One region of the Stenotrophomonas sp. Steno-Z10-HUANG genome, then DNA from elsewhere that is predicted to be linked to it. Evidence: riboswitches for the same ligand, from Rfam matches in the RefSeq annotation. Region 1 holds a riboswitch; the other holds the start of a gene.
What was found. A riboswitch is a leader RNA that binds a small molecule or an ion and turns the genes downstream of it on or off. The one in region 1 is predicted to bind thiamine pyrophosphate.

Region 1 (7,758 bases):
GTTGAGGCTGGAGCCACCGCCCGCGTTCTGGTTGTAGAGGTTGCCCGACCCGGTCGCGCTGACGACCCCCGGGTTCTGCCCACCATTGAAGTTCTGCGGCAGGCTGCGCACCACCTCGCCCAGCGTACTGAAACCCTCCTGGCGGATCTGCTCGCTGTCGATGGCGATCACCGGCGAGGGCGTGGTGCCACCGCGGATGCGGGTGCCGGTGACGGTCACCGTCTCCAGTTCGGTCGTCGCGTCGGCCGGTGGTGTCGCCGCCGCGGCGGCCGCGCGCGGCGCACCGGCGCCCTGCCCTGCTTCCTCGTCCACCGGCGGGGCCTGCCGCGGCGTGGCGCCCTGCCCTGCGCCCGGCGCGGCGCGGGCCGCGCCTGCCTCGCGCGCCGGGGCGGTGCCGGCCTGGCCATAGAGCGTTGCGAACAGGGCGATGGAAATGGCGTTGCGTAAAGCGCGGGTCTTCATGCTGCGTCCTTTGGTTTCCATGGTGGGTACTCGGTGCTGCGGTGCTGCTGTCCCGCAGCCCGGACGGTGGCCGGTGCGGCGGGCACGCAATGCCGGCGCACAAGCGGCCGCGCGCCATGGCAGCGGCGCGCACCGGCGGTGCGGACGAATTGCAGGTGGTGTTTCCCGTGGCCCTGTGCGGCGGCGGTGTGCGCGCCGTCGCGGCGCGGTTGCGTTGCCGCCCGCGCTTCCGCCGAGGGAGCGGAAGCGACATGCACGCATTGCGTTCATTCATTAACCCGGTGCGCACACTACGTTTAACGTAGTATCGGTGTCAAGCGCCCTTCCGGAAGCTTCCATGCACCGAAGCCCGGGATGTACACGGCCTTGTCCGAGAAGAGAGAGCTCCCCGTCTACAGCGTGCGTCTGCGCGAAGCGCGGGAGACCTATGGCATTTCGCAGCGCAATCTCGGCATCAAGGCCGGGCTGGACGATTTCGTCGCCAGCACCCGCGTCAACCGCTACGAAACCGGCGTCCACCAGCCCGACCTGCAGACCCTGCAGCGCATCGCCGAGGTACTCGACCTACCGGTGGCGTACTTCTTCGCCGAGGACGACGCGCTGGCCGAATTGATCAAGCAGTACGGGCGCGGGAAGCACGGGAAAGGCTGATCGCCGATACTGCGGCGCGTCGTTTCCCTACAGTCCCGTGCGGCAACTTCCTACGTCGTGTAGCGCACTTTCCCGACGGCTCCGCATCAACGCTTCCCCTGCCACCCACGCGCCCGCTGGCGTGCCGCACGCTACCCTGTCGCCCCGCACCGCCCCGCATCACCGGTTTATCCCGCCATGACCGCCTGCTCCCACCGCGTCCAGGGCCTCAACAACGACGAGGTGCCCGCCGACTGGCCCGCCATCGCCCCGCACGAGATCGCCTGGCTGGCCGGGCGCTTCGCGCAGCTGCGCGGCGCGACCGCCGCGCAGTGGCACAGCCCGCGGCCGCTGTCGGCCGCGGCGCTGGTGGAAACCGCCGCCGGGCGCGTGTTCGTCAAGCGCCACCACCACAGCGTGCGCGACGCCGCCACGCTGGGCGAGGAGCACCGCTTCATCGCGCACCTGGCCGCCGCCGGCGTGCCGGTGGTGCAGGTGCTGCGCGACCACGACGGTGCCACCGCGGTCGAACACGACGGCTGGACCTACGAACTGCACACACCGGGCAACGGCGAGGACCTGTACCGCGACGCGGTGTCATGGACACCGTTGACCAACGTCGCCCAGGCACGCGACGCCGGGCGCATGCTGGCGCGCCTGCACCAGGCCGCCACCCGCTACCACGCCCCGCAGCGCGGCACCCACCTGCTGGTGGCGCGCGACGATCTGATCCGCAGCCACGACCCCATCGCCGCACTCAAGGCCGACCTGGACAACCGCCCCGGCCTTGCCCGCTACCTGGCGCGCATTCCGTGGGAGGAACAACTACGCAGGACCGTGCTGCCCTGGCATGCGGGCCTGGCCGAGCGCCTGCGCGACGAACCGCGGCTGTGGGCGCACAACGACTGGCACGTTTCTAACCTGCTCTGGCAGGGCGACACGGTGAGCACCGTGCTCGACTTCGGCCTGGCCTCGCCCACCGGCGCGCTGTTCGACCTGGCCACCGCCATCGAACGCAACGCGGTCGCCTGGCTGGAGCTGGAACGCGGCGCGCAGGCCGTGCGCATCGACATCGCACTGGCGCTGCTCGACGGCTACCGCCAGCTGCTGCCGCTGTCCGCCGCGCGCATGCACCTGCTGGCCGACCTGCTGCCGGTGGTGCACCTGGACTTCGCGCTGTCCGAAGTGGAGTACTTCGAAGGCGTCACCGGCTCCACCGCCAACGCCGACGTCGCCTGGCAACCGTTCCTGCTCGGCCACGCGCAATGGTTCGGCAGCGCCGAAGGCCAGGCGCTGTTGGCGGCGCTGCACGCGGCAGCCTGAATCCGCATGCGGGGCAAGCCCCGCATCTACGGAGTGCGGACCATGCAAGGCAAACCTGCCCCATGGAGCGCGGCGCCGCGGGAACCCACACCCGTAGGTGCCGGGCTTGCCCGGCACAAGGTTATGGAATGCCGGTTGGCTGGACATCCCCAGTCGAGTTGGTCGAACACCGAAGCCGGTTGAACTGACCGGCGAACTGAGTAGGGCGTCCTTTCACTGCACCGGCGGCAAGCGACCCATCGCGGACATGGGTGCCGTCGCCGAACCTGCCGCCGGGTCCGGCTATACGGTCGGCTTGTTAGCCGGACCCGATTAACCCTAAGCTCAAGCTGTATCAAGGCGGCAGCGAACCATACGATGCGCCATGGATAAGTCGTATAACCGGACCCACGAGTCCGGCTATTGGATAGTTAGGCGGCCATGAGAAATTACATCGCACTTGCAGCTCTCCTCTGGTCAGCCACCGCCTGCTCCACAATGCCAGCCGGTGGCGCGAAGAAGGCCGCGGTGTTGGCGCCCGCGCCAGCCCAAGTGACGGGTCGGTGGCAGTTTCGTGTGGCCGGGAAAGACGGGGTCCGGGAGCCGGTAGTCACGCTCACCAAGGAGCCTGCAAAGACCTGCCAATCGGGTGATTGGCTCAAGGCCGTAGTCGTCTCTCCGGGCAGCTTGGCCTTCTCGCAACCCGCCTACACTTACTCAAACGGCCGGCTTGAACTCCTCCTGTCGTCCGAACTCTGCGATGCATACACTTCGCTTGTCGGGAACGTATCTGACGGGCGCTTCAGTGGCACGCATGTGTCGGATGGCCTGTTCGGCAGCATCGAGCATGGCAAGGTCACTGGGGTGCGCCAGCCGTAGTCGCTGGCCGTGCGCATCGACATCGCACTGGCGCTGCTCGACGGCTATCGCCAGCTGCTGCCGCTGTCCGCCGCGCGCATGCATCTGCTGGCGGACCTGCTGCCGGTGGTGCACCTGGACTTCGCGCTGTCCGAAGTGGAGTACTTCGAAGGCGTCACCGGCTCCACCGCCAACGCCGACGTCGCCTGGCAACCGTTCCTGCTCGGCCACGCGCAATGGTTCGGCAGCGCCGAAGGCCAGGCGCTGTTGGCGACGCTGCACGCGGCAGCCTGAATCCGCATGCGGGGCAAGCCCCGCATCTACGGAGTGCGGACCATGCAAGGCAAACCTGCCCCATGGAGTGCGGCGCCGCGGGAACCCACACCCGTAGGTGCCGGGCTTGCCCGGCACAAGGTTATGGAATGCCGGTTGGCTGGACATCCCCAGTCGAGTTGGTCAAACACCGATGCCGGCTGCACTGGCCGGCGATACCGACGAACTGAGTAGGGCGTCCTTTCACTGCGCCGGCGGCAAGCGACCCAGGGCGGACATCTGTACTGCTACCGGAACGAGCTTGCCGTGATAAATGAGCCCATCGGTGGATCCGGTTATACGCTGGCTTGTTAGCCGAACCAAGCCACCCTAAGATCGAGGTATCGCAAGAGAAAAGCTCGCCATACGGTGCTTTGTAGACAAGTCGCATAACCTGACCCGTGGGTCCGTCTATTCGGTAGTTAGGTGCCAATGGAATTCGAGTCGATACGTCCAGTTCTTAGCGGTGTGACTGGTGGCATCATTGCCACATGGCTCACCTCTCGCTGGTCTCGTCGGCTGCCTTCAAGGCACAACGGAAAGTCACGCGACGCGCTTCTTCGGCAACATCGTCCTGCTATCTGGACGGCCAACACTCTCTTCTTTCTCGGCCTTATCTTCGGTGTCGCCCTGTATCGGATCGGCGGCTTCGACAACACCGACTGGCGACCACTCGGGCTTGGTTTCGGCCTTGCGTCTGTTTTGCCACTTCTGGCCATCTTCATAGTGTCTATCCTCTCCGGGAGAGACCCGCGGGAAGGATACGTTGCCTTCTCATTTGGTCAGGGCATGCCTCTCTGGGCTACCTACGGTTTACTTGGCGCAGGCTCGGTTGCTTTTGTGTTTGCACTTGCTAGCCTTGGCACCTAGCAATTCATTCAAGCCGACGCCGCTTCACGGGGCGGCTTAACTCAAGCGTCAGGGGGCAGGTGGTGATCTCCGCAACTCGCAAAGCCGGCCTGCAGGCATTCGCTATCGGCACGGCGGTCAGTATTGTGGGTGGCTGGCTAGCCGTCACCTATGATCTGTGGCGCTTCAAACCGTTTGGTTGGCTTTACGCGCTTCCGGTCGCGCTTGCCATGATTGGGCTAGGCCAAGCAGGTACTGGCGTGCCCTTCCGCGACCTTGCAGCAAAGTGGGATTCGCTCAAGGGCTGGCAGCGCGGCGTGTTAGGCATAACCATTCTCGCAGCGTTCTCCGCCCTGCTATTCGGCATACTTGCGGCGGCAATCGTTTCCGGGGTGGTTTAACCACCCCCTAACAGTTCATTCAAGCCGACGCCGCTTCACGGTGCGGCCTGATTCAGGGGTTAAGTGGCAATGATGCAAGGCGAAGTCTTGGAGATTGACGATTTCGTTGCTATCACTGACAACGGAGTCTTTCCTGTTCGCTTGACAATAGTCCACGATTCATCAGGTTTCCTTCTCATCAGTAATTCGTCAACTGGTGGAGCTGCATTCAATGGAGACACTTGGCACAGCTCACTCACTGAAGCATTCGCCCAAGCAAAGTTTCAGTTTGGCGTTTCACAGGACAGGTGGCGCGCGGCTGCCACCTAACAATTCGTTCAGGCCGATCGCTTCGTTGCCGCGTCAATGCGTGGCACATTATCACTTCGCCTCGGCCACAAATCGGCCCGGCTTAACTCAGGTGTTCTGAACGACCGCTCCTGGCCGATCTCTGCCGGTGACCAAACCCGCAGTCCGCCGGAGCGCTTCTACTGCGTCCAACTCGCTGGCGGCGGCGTCCAGTCCGATGGCAGAGCTTTCCAGCTCCTTGGCTGCACGTACGGGGCTTCGCCGGGAGAGCTCCATGCGGGGCGAGCCCCGCATCTACGAGATGCGAGGCCCCATGCGCGCAAGCACCCCCCAACCCACCCACGGGCCAAGCCGCGCCATTTGTGGTCAAATACGCGCCTGAAGCGGGGGTGCCTGGGCTTGTCCAGGCTGAGAGAGTCCCTTGGAACCTGATCCGGTTTGCACCGGCGTAGGGAGCTTTGAGCAGCAGGCACACCGCCTTAGTGGCCGGTCGCGCGTGCGCGCCTTCGCTTCGTCTCCCCCTACGGCTGATGACGAAACGAATGAACCGCTGCCCCTCCCTTTCGCTGTTGACCGCCGCGCTGGCCGCGGCCCTGCCGCTGCACGCGCACGCCCTGGACACCGCCGCCGAGCGCTCGCCCACCGAGCTGGCTGCCGTGCGTGTACAGGCCAAACAACCCGGCGCAAAGGAGCCGCAGTCCAACAGCTTCGGCAGTGGCGACTGGAAGAACACCCCGGCCTCGATCAGCGTGCTGGACCGCGGGCTGCTCGACCGCCGCGTGGTGCGCACGCTGTCCGAGCTGGCCGACAACGATGCCTCGCTGGGCGACAGCTACGCGCCGGTGGGCTACTACCAGAACGTCGCCATCCGCGGCTTCGCGCTGGACACCGCCACCGGCTACCGCTTCAACGGCCTGAGCATCGCCGGCGAACAGCGGCTGGCGCTGGAGAACGTGCAGCAGGTGGAAATCCTCAAGGGCGAGGCCGGGCTGGCCGCCGGGGTGATCGCCCCGGGCGGCGTCATCAACTACGTGGGCAAGCGCCCGGCCGAGGTGCGCAACGTCACCCTGGGCACCGACGCCGAAGGCTCGCGCTACGCCGCCATCGACATGGGCCACTGGCTGACGCCGCGCATCGGCGTGCGCTTCAACGCCGCCTGGGACAACAGCCACTCCTACATCGACCATGCCGACGGCCGCCGCAACTTCTACGCGCTGGCCACCGACTGGCTGATCGGCGAACGCGGCAAGCTGGAGGTGGACGCCAGCTACCAGACCAGCGCGCAGCGCTCGGCCTCGGGCTACCAGCTGCTGGGCGCCAGCGCGCTGCCGCAGCACGTGGACCGCACGCAGATGCTGGGCTACCAGCGCTGGCAGAAGCCGGTGGGCATCGACAGCACCAACCTCAGCGCACTGCACACCTACGATTTCAGCCCGGCGTGGCAGTCGCGCGTGTCGGCCAGCCACAGCCGCTCGGTGATCGACGACAACGTCGCCTTCGCCTACGGCTGCTACTACGCCCAAGCCTGCTGGGATGGCAGCGTGCCGGGCAACTACTTCGCGCCCAACGGCGACTACGACATCTACGACTACCGCAGCCCCGACGACACCCGCCGCAACCAGCAGCTGCGCGCCGAACTGCGCGGCCGCTTCGCCACCGGCGCGGTCGGGCACCAGCTGGTGCTTGGCGCCGACTACTTCCACCGCAGCGTGGACAAGCGCCGCAACGTCAACGCATACGTCGGCACCGGCAACATCCATGACCCCGCGGTGCCGCAGTTCGAGCCCTCGCCGCTGCAGCCGGGCCCCTCCGTGCGGCGCGTGGACAGCCGCCAGAAGGCGCTGTTCGTGCTGGACCGCATGCAGCTGGCCGACAACTGGCAGTGGCTCGCCGGCGGCCGCTTCGTGCGCCTGGACGAGCGCGCCTGGGACAAGCGCGGCAACCCCGAGCGCGACAGCCGGGTGTCGCACTTCCTGCCGCAGACCGCGCTGATCTGGAGTGCCAACCCGCAGCTCAACCTGTACGCCAGCTACGTGCGCGGCATCGCCCTGGGCCAGGAAGCGCCGTTCTGGACCAGCAACGAAGGCAGCTTCCTGCCGTCGGTGCTGTCACGCCAGCTGGAAGTGGGCGCCAAGTACACGCCCACCGACGCGCTGACCCTGGGCGCGGCGCTGTTCCGCATCAGCCGGCCGTTCCAGTACGCCAAACCGGACGCCAGCGACTACGGCTACACCTTCGTGCAGGAAGGCCAACAGACCCACACCGGGCTGGAACTGAGCGCGCGCGGGCGCGTGGGCGACAACCTGCAGCTCAGTGCCAGCGCCAGCGTGCTGCGGGCGCGGGCGCGCGGCACCGGCACCCCGGCCTACGAAGGCCACCCGCTGATCAACGTGCCCACCACCCGCGCCAGCGTGCACGCCGACTACGCGCTGCCGTGGGTGCCCGGGCTGGGCGTGACCGGCGGCTGGCGCTTCGCGTCTTCCAACGTGGCCACCGCCGACGGCCGCGTGCGCGCCCCCGCCTACGGCGTGGTCGATGCCGGCCTCCGCTTCAGGCATGAACTGCACGGCCGCACGCTGGACTGGAACCTGAGCGTGGACAACGTGTTCAACCGCTTCTACTGGCGCGACACCGGCAGCAGCTCGGGCGACTACTA
Region 2 (7,758 bases), 230 kb from region 1:
ACCACCCACTGGTCGACGAACTTCTGCTTGATGCGGGTGTACTCGGCGTTGCGCTGCACGTCGCGGCCGATCATCACCGCACCGATGATCACGCCGATGATGACCAGCACCACGGCCATCTCGACAAGGGTGAAGCCGCCCTGGCGGCGCTGGGAAGACATTTGCATTGGATTGCCCCTTTGATGGAAACCTGCGCTGCCCACCGGGAACGGACGTTCCGGCGGGCGTGTGTTGTTTCGGGGCAACGTGATAGAGCACGGACGTAAGAGGAACGTAAGAGCGTGCCGCCCGCGCCGCGCGACGCGCTGGGCGCGCGGCACACGGCGGCCTGCATGGCGGCACATGCGCGGGCACCGCCGCGGCGGTTATCGTCGGGCTTCGTCCCGTTGCCGGTCCCGCCGATGAAACGCCTGCCGCTGCTGCTGTTGTCCTGCCTCGCCGTTCCCGCCCTGCATGCCGCCGACCGCATCACCGGGCCGGGCTTCGCCACCCGCTCGGAGGTGATCGCGCCGCACGCGATGGCCGCGACCTCGCAGCCGCTGGCCACGCAGATCGCGCTGGACGTGATGAAGTCCGGCGGTTCGGCGGTGGATGCGGCGATCGCCGCCAACGCCGCGCTCGGGCTGATGGAGCCGACCGGCAACGGCATCGGCGGCGACCTGTTCGCCATCGTCTGGGACCCGAAGACGCAGAAGCTGTATGGCTACAACGGCTCGGGCCGCTCGCCGAAGTCGCTGACCCTGGCCGAATTGCAGCGCCGCGGACTCAAGGAGATTCCCGCCACCGGGCCGCTGCCGGTGTCGGTGCCGGGCGCGGTCGATGGCTGGTTCGCGCTGCACGCGCGCTTCGGGCGCAAGCCCATGGCCGACAACCTGGCCCCGGCGATCCGCTATGCGCGCGACGGCCACCCGGTGGCCGAGGTGATCGCCTACTACTGGGACCGTTCGGTGCCGCGGCTGTCGCCGTACCCGGGCTTCAAGGAACAGTTCACCGTCGATGGCCGCGCCCCGCGCAAGGGCGAGCTGTGGCGCAACCCGAACCTGGCCGACACCCTGCAGAAGATCGCCGACGGCGGCCGCGACGCGTTCTACAAGGGCGACATCGCGCGCACCATCGACGCCTATTTCAAGGCCAACGGCGGTTTCCTGTCGTATGCGGACCTGGCCAGCCACCAGGGCGAATGGGTCGAACCGGTAAGCAGCAATTACCGCGGCTACGACGTGTGGGAACTGCCGCCCAACAGCCAGGGCATCGCCGCGCTGCAGATCCTCAACATCCTGGAAGGCTACGACTTTACGAAGATCGCGTTCGGCTCGCCCGAGCACGTGCACCTGTTCGTCGAGGCCAAGAAGCTGGCCTTCGCCGACCGTGCGCGTTTCTATGCCGACCCGGCGTTCTCGCCGGCGCCGGTGCAGCGGCTGGTGTCCAAGGACTACGCGGCGCAGCGGCGCGCGCTGATCTCCATGGATACGGCGCTGAAGGAGGCGCAGCCGGGCACGCCCAGGCAACTGGAGGAGGGCGACACCATCTACATGACCGTGGCCGATGCCGACGGCATGATGGTCTCGCTGATCCAGTCCAACTACCGCGGCATGGGCAGCGGCATGGCGCCGCCGGGGCTGGGCTTCATCCTGCAGGACCGGGGTGAGATGTTCGTGCTGCAGGATGGCCATCCCAACGGCTACGCGCCGGGCAAGCGCCCGTTCCAGACCATCATCCCGGCGTTCATCACCAGGGACGGCAAGCCGTTCGCCAGTTTCGGGGTGATGGGCGGGGCGATGCAGCCGCAGGGCCACGCGCAGATCGTGATGAACCTGGTGGACTTCGGCATGAATCTGCAGGAAGCCGGCGACGCGCCGCGCATCCAGCACGAGGGCTCGACCGAACCGACCGGGCAGGGCACGGCGATGCGCGACGGCGGCGAAGTCAACCTGGAAACCGGCTTCCCCTACGAGACCATCCGCGCGCTGATGCGCAAGGGCCATCGCGTGGTGTTCGCCGACGGCCCGTACGGCGGCTACCAGGCGATCATGCGCGACCCGGCGACCGGCGTGTACTACGGTGCGTCGGAGAGCCGCAAGGACGGCCAGGCCGCGGGCTATTGATGAGGCCAGGAGTGAGTGAAGAGGAGTGAGAAAAGGCCTGGATACCGTCATTACCAGGCATGCGTTCGTTGGAAGGCGCTTCCCGCCTGGGCGGCAATGACGGAATGATGCGGAGATGGCAGGCAACCGCGGAGCCGCTGTTGCCTTTTCTCACTCCTGTTCACTCACTCCTTGGCTTCAACTCACTCCGCCGCCCCGCTCACTTCTGCTCTCCAGCCTCTTCCTGCGCGGCCATCTCGCGTTCGATCCACGCCTGCACGGCATGCCGCGCGCGCTGCGCGCGGCGCCGTTCCAGCTGGTACTCCAGGTCCAGCACGCGGTACAGGCATACCATCACCATCACCATCAGCAGCGCGAACGGCAACGCGGCGATGGTGATCATGCCCTGCAGCGCGTCCAGCCCGCCGGCCAGCAGCAGGGCCGCGGCGATCAGCGCCACCGCCACGCCCCATACCGCCTTGCGCGCCGGCGGCGGATCGCCGGCTTCGTCGGTGGACATGCTGGCCAGCACCAGCACCGCCGAATCGGCCGAGGTGACGAAGAAGATCACCAGCAGCACCAGCGCGATGCCCGACAGCAGCAAGCCGCCGGGCAGGCTGTCAAACAGCGCGAACAGCACCGTCTCATAGCCGTTGCCCAGTGCCTGCAGCAGGTCGGCGTGGCCGCTGATCTGCGCCCACAGCGCACTGCCGCCGAATACTGAGAACCACACGAAACCAAGCAGCGTCGGCGCCAGCACCACGCCGACCACGAACTCGCGCACGCTGCGCCCGCGCGACACACGGGCGATGAACGCGCCCACGAACGGCGCCCAGGCGATCCACCAGGCCCAGTAGAAGATCGTCCAGTCCGCCACCCACGTGCTGCCCGAGAACGGCGACATGCGCAGGCTCATGGTCACCAGCTGGTTGAGGTAGGCGCCGAGGGTGGTGGTGAAGGTGTCGAAGATGAAGCCGGTCGGCCCCAGCACCAGCACCGCGGCCAGCAGCAGCGCGGCCAGCAGCAGGTTGCAGTTGGACAGCCACTTGATGCCACGGTCCACGCCGCTCAGGGTCGAGGCCATGTACAGCACGAAGGCGATGGCGATGATGCCCAGCTGCACCGCGACGGTGGCGTGGATGCCGAACACGCGCTGCAGTCCGGCGGCGATCTGGATGGTGCCGAAGCCCAGCGTGGTGGCCACGCCGATCGCGGTGGCCACCACCGCGGCGATGTTGACCGCGTGGCCGATGGCGCCGCGGTGGTGGCGCCCGATCAGCGGCTGCAGCATGTCGCTGATCAAGCCGCGGCCGTTGCGGTTGTACTGGAACCACGCCATCGCCAGCCCGATCAGGGCGTAGATCGCCCACGGGTGCAGGCCCCAGTGGAAGAAGGCGTAGCGCATCGCCGCGCGCGCCGCGTCCACGCTTTGCGGCGGCAGCCCTTCGGGCGGCTTGGAGAAATGCGAGATCGGCTCGGCCGCGCCCCAGAACACCAGGCCGATGCCCATGCCGGTGGCGAACAGCATCGCCAGCCAGCTGGCGCGCGAGAAGTCCGGCTCGGCGTCCTCGCCGCCGATGCGCAGGTTGCCGAAACGGCCGAACGCCAAGTACAGCAGGAAGGTCAGCGTCAGGAACACGATCAGCAGGTACAGCCAGCCGACGCTGCGCACGACGTCGACCAGCACGGCCTGCACCACGTCGTTGAAGGGGCCGGGGGCGATGCCGGCCAGCAGCACCAGGGCGGCGACCAGCGCGATGGAAACACGAAACACCATGGAGGAGCTTCTCCGATCTGGGGATGGGGAGCGAGCCAGGGCTTGCAGCGGAACCGGTCGCCGCGGCGCCGGTCATGGCGTAACCGGTTGCCCGCGGACACGGAAGGAGGGAGGCCGGCATGGCGGCACGGGGCCGCCTGGCGGCGGCAGCGGCGCATCCTACTGAACCCGACGTCACGAATCCGTTAGTGCCCGCCGCGTCGCCGCCACGCGACCCGCGCCGGTGGCGTGCCGGCGGCGCGTTCCACCCGGCTGGCCGCTTCGTGTTCTAATGCCGCCCGAAGCGGGGGTACCGCGGCGTTGACGCCACGGTTGAGACAGTCCCTTGGAACCTGATCCGGTTGATACCGGCGTAGGGAAGCTTCGCAATGTTGCCGTGCGTGGACGCCTGCCCAGGCTGCGTCCATGCGCCGGTGGCGGCGCGCCTTCGCTTCGTCCGGCCCGTGCATCCGCGTGGGCCTCCAACAGGACGACGCCCGATGAATGCATCGCTTTCCGCCCTGCAGCAGCAGGCACAGCAACTCTCCGGATCGCTCACGCAGCCGATCCCCGGCTCGCGCAGGATCCACGTGCCCGGCTCGCGCCCGGACCTGCGGGTGCCGATGCGCGAGATCGCGCTGACCCGCACGCCGACCCTGTTCGGGGGCGAGCACAACCCGCCGGTCACGGTCTACGACACGTCCGGCCCCTACACCGACCCGGACGCGCGCATCGACCTGTGCGCCGGGTTGCCGGCGTTGCGCCGCGCATGGATCGAGGAACGCGGCGACAGCGAATGCCTGGCCCAGCTGGGTTCGACGTTCGGCCGTGGCCGCGCGTGCGACCCGGCGCTGGAGGCGGTGCGCTTCCCCGCGCGCAGCTTGCCGCGGCGTGCGCGCGCCGGTGCCAACGTCACCCAGATGCACTACGCGCGGCGTGGCATCGTCACCCCGGAAATGGAGTTCGTCGCGATCCGCGAGAACCAGCGGCTGGACGAGGTGCGCGACGCGCAGCTGCTGAAGCAACACCCGGGCGAGCACTTCGGCGCCGCCCTCCCGCCCCGCATCACCGCCGAATTCGTGCGCGACGAAATCGCCCGCGGTCGCGCGATCCTGCCGTGCAACATCAATCATCCGGAATGCGAGCCGATGATCATCGGCCGCAACTTCCTCACCAAGATCAACGCCAACATCGGCAACAGCGCGGTGTCCTCGGGCATTGCCGAGGAAGTGGAGAAGCTGGTCTGGGCGATCCGCTGGGGCGCCGACACGGTGATGGACCTGTCCACCGGCAAGCACATCCACGAAACCCGCGAATGGATCATCCGCAATTCGCCGGTGCCGATCGGCACCGTGCCGATCTACCAGGCGCTGGAGAAAGTCGATGGCCGCGCCGAGGAACTGACCTGGGAAATGTTCCGCGACACCCTGGTCGAGCAGGCGGAGCAGGGCGTGGACTACTTCACCATCCACGCCGGCGTGCTGCTGCGCTACGTGCCGCTCACCGCCGCGCGCACCACCGGCATCGTGTCGCGCGGTGGCTCGATCATGGCCAAATGGTGCCTGGCGCACCACCGGGAGAACTTCCTCTACACCCACTTCGAGGAGATCTGCGAAATCATGAAGGCCTATGACGTGGCCTTCTCGCTCGGCGACGGCCTGCGCCCGGGCTGCATCGCCGACGCCAACGACGCGGCCCAGTTCGGCGAGCTGGAGACGCTGGGCGAGCTGACGAAGATCGCGTGGAAGCACGACGTGCAGACCATGATCGAAGGCCCCGGCCACGTGCCGATGCAGTTGATCAGGGAGAACATGGACAAGCAGCTGCGCGAGTGCGGCGAGGCGCCGTTCTATACGCTCGGGCCGCTGACCACCGACATCGCGCCGGGCTACGACCACATCACCAGCGCGATCGGCGCGGCGATGATCGGCTGGTACGGCACCGCGATGCTCTGCTACGTCACGCCGAAGGAACACCTGGGCCTGCCCAACCGCCAGGACGTGCGCGACGGCATCATGGCCTACAAGATCGCCGCGCACGCGGCGGACCTGGCCAAGGGCCATCCCGGTGCGCAGGTGCGCGACAACGCGCTGAGCAAGGCGCGCTTCGAGTTCCGCTGGGAGGACCAGTTCCACCTCGGCCTGGATCCGGACAAGGCCAGGGAATTCCACGACGAGACGCTGCCGAAGGAGGCGCACAAGCTCGCCCACTTCTGCTCGATGTGCGGCCCGCATTTTTGCTCGATGAAGATCACCCAGGATGTGCGCGACTACGCGGCCGAACGCGGGTTGGACGCCGCCGGCGCGCTGGCGGCCGGAATGGAGGAGAAGTCCAGGGCATTCCGCGCGCAGGGTGCGCAGGTGTACCGCGCCGAGTGATGCGCCGGTGCCCGCGCGGGCACGGCGGTGATCGCCGCCGCGCCCGCCCGCACGCGGCGGACGGGCGCAGTGGCGTGAATCTGTCTTTATGTTTTCTTCAGCTTGTTGAATTGCCCGCGCCGGTGACAACGGTGCGGCGGCGCGTATTGGCCGCGCACGCTGCAATCACGCGGGTTTGCGTGATTGCAGCGTGCCGGGGCGTTTGCCGAAGAATGAACGGCAGATAAAAAAATCGCGCCCTGGGGCGCGAATTCTGAAACGGATTATGTGGATTGCGTCGGCGAGAGAGAGCCTGGTGTCGTCCCGCATGGGTACACGGGTAACTGCCATAGGCTAATATCCGCGCGCCTTGAAACATTTGCTCTTTGCGTTGACGCCATTTGCGGAATTTGGCGGTTCACTGGCGGCAACACCACCAGGGGGCGGGCACAGGACGATGCCCTCCAGCGATTCAATCCCTGACCGGCATGGAACCCATCAACAGCGCTCTTTCCCCCACTGAACGCCTGCATATCGGCGAGTGCCTGGTCGTCCTGCCATCGCGCGAGGTGCATGCGCCTGGCGCCCGTCGCAGCGTGCGGCTCACGCCCAAGGCGATCGGCGTGCTGCTGGTGCTGGCGCGTGGCGCCGGCAATGTGGTGACCCGCGATGAACTGTTCGCGCAGGTGTGGCCCGACACCCTGCCGACCAACGACGTACTGACCCAGGCGGTCACCCAGCTGCGCAAGGCGTTGTCCGCCGGTGGCGCGTTCCCGCAGGGACAGGAGTACATCGAAACGATCGCCAAGACCGGCTATCGGCTGCGCGCGCCGGTGGCGTGGGCGCAGGAACAGGAAGAAGCGTCTTCGCCGGCCGCCGACGCGCTGGCGCAGCCGGTGGATGCGGCAGATGCGGCAGATGCGGCGGGCACCGCGGCGCTGCCGGATGCAGCCAGGGCCGCCGGATTCTGGCGCCGCGCACGGCGTCGCCTGCTGCTGGTGGTGGGCCTGCTGCTGTTGTGCAGCTCGCTGACGATGGCCTGGCTGCTGTGGCAGCGCCCGGTCGCCGCGCCCGCGCCGGACGCGGTCACGGCCGACGGTACCGGCGTGATCGGCAGTCCGCAGCGTCCGTACCGCCTGATCACCGCCAGCCAGGGATTCGGCACGTTCCCGGCGTTGTCGCCCGATGGCGCGCTGGTCGCCTTTGCCGACGAAAGCGATGGCGGTTCGACGCTCAAGGTGCAGAGCACCGGCAGCACCACGTCGGCGACGCTGGTGAAGGGGCCCGCGGGTGCCATGGACCGGTTCCCGGCGTGGTCGCCGGATGGGCGCGAGATCGCGTTCGCACGGTTCGCGGCCGGCGGCAGCTGCGAGGTGCTGGTGGTCGGCGCCACCGGCGGCAGTGCGCGCCGCGCCACCGCCTGCGATGGCGCCGAGATGCTCAGTTTCAGCTGGACGCCGGATGGGCGCGGGCTGGTATTCGGCTCGATGACCGGCCCCCATGGTGCGCCCGGCATCCGCACCCTGGACCTGGCAACGGGACGCTGGACGGTGCTGGATTA

Region 2: linked by a shared signal. The riboswitch ahead of thiC (phosphomethylpyrimidine synthase ThiC) and the one ahead of AC06E6_RS00500 (TonB-dependent siderophore receptor) in region 1 are both predicted to bind thiamine pyrophosphate.

What each region holds. Positions count from the first base shown of each region.
Region 1 covers NZ_JBWJPA010000001.1:101,257-109,014, reverse strand. Annotated here, with positions in the region: gene AC06E6_RS00535 (TonB-dependent receptor plug domain-containing protein) at 1-483, opposite strand, end outside; gene AC06E6_RS00530 (helix-turn-helix domain-containing protein) at 829-1,113, shown strand; gene AC06E6_RS00525 (phosphotransferase enzyme family protein) at 1,291-2,415, shown strand; gene AC06E6_RS00520 (hypothetical protein) at 2,836-3,273, shown strand; partial or broken gene AC06E6_RS00515 (aminoglycoside phosphotransferase family protein) at 3,280-3,546, shown strand; gene AC06E6_RS00510 (hypothetical protein) at 3,997-4,434, shown strand; gene AC06E6_RS00505 (hypothetical protein) at 4,497-4,814, shown strand; TPP riboswitch at 5,478-5,574, shown strand; gene AC06E6_RS00500 (TonB-dependent siderophore receptor) at 5,645-7,758, shown strand, end outside.
Region 2 covers NZ_JBWJPA010000001.1:326,540-334,297, forward strand. Annotated here, with positions in the region: gene AC06E6_RS01490 (prepilin-type N-terminal cleavage/methylation domain-containing protein) at 1-167, opposite strand, end outside; gene ggt (gamma-glutamyltransferase) at 402-2,105, shown strand; gene AC06E6_RS01500 (BCCT family transporter) at 2,305-3,861, opposite strand; TPP riboswitch at 4,137-4,238, shown strand; gene thiC (phosphomethylpyrimidine synthase ThiC) at 4,341-6,218, shown strand; gene AC06E6_RS01510 (winged helix-turn-helix domain-containing protein) at 6,686-7,758, shown strand, end outside.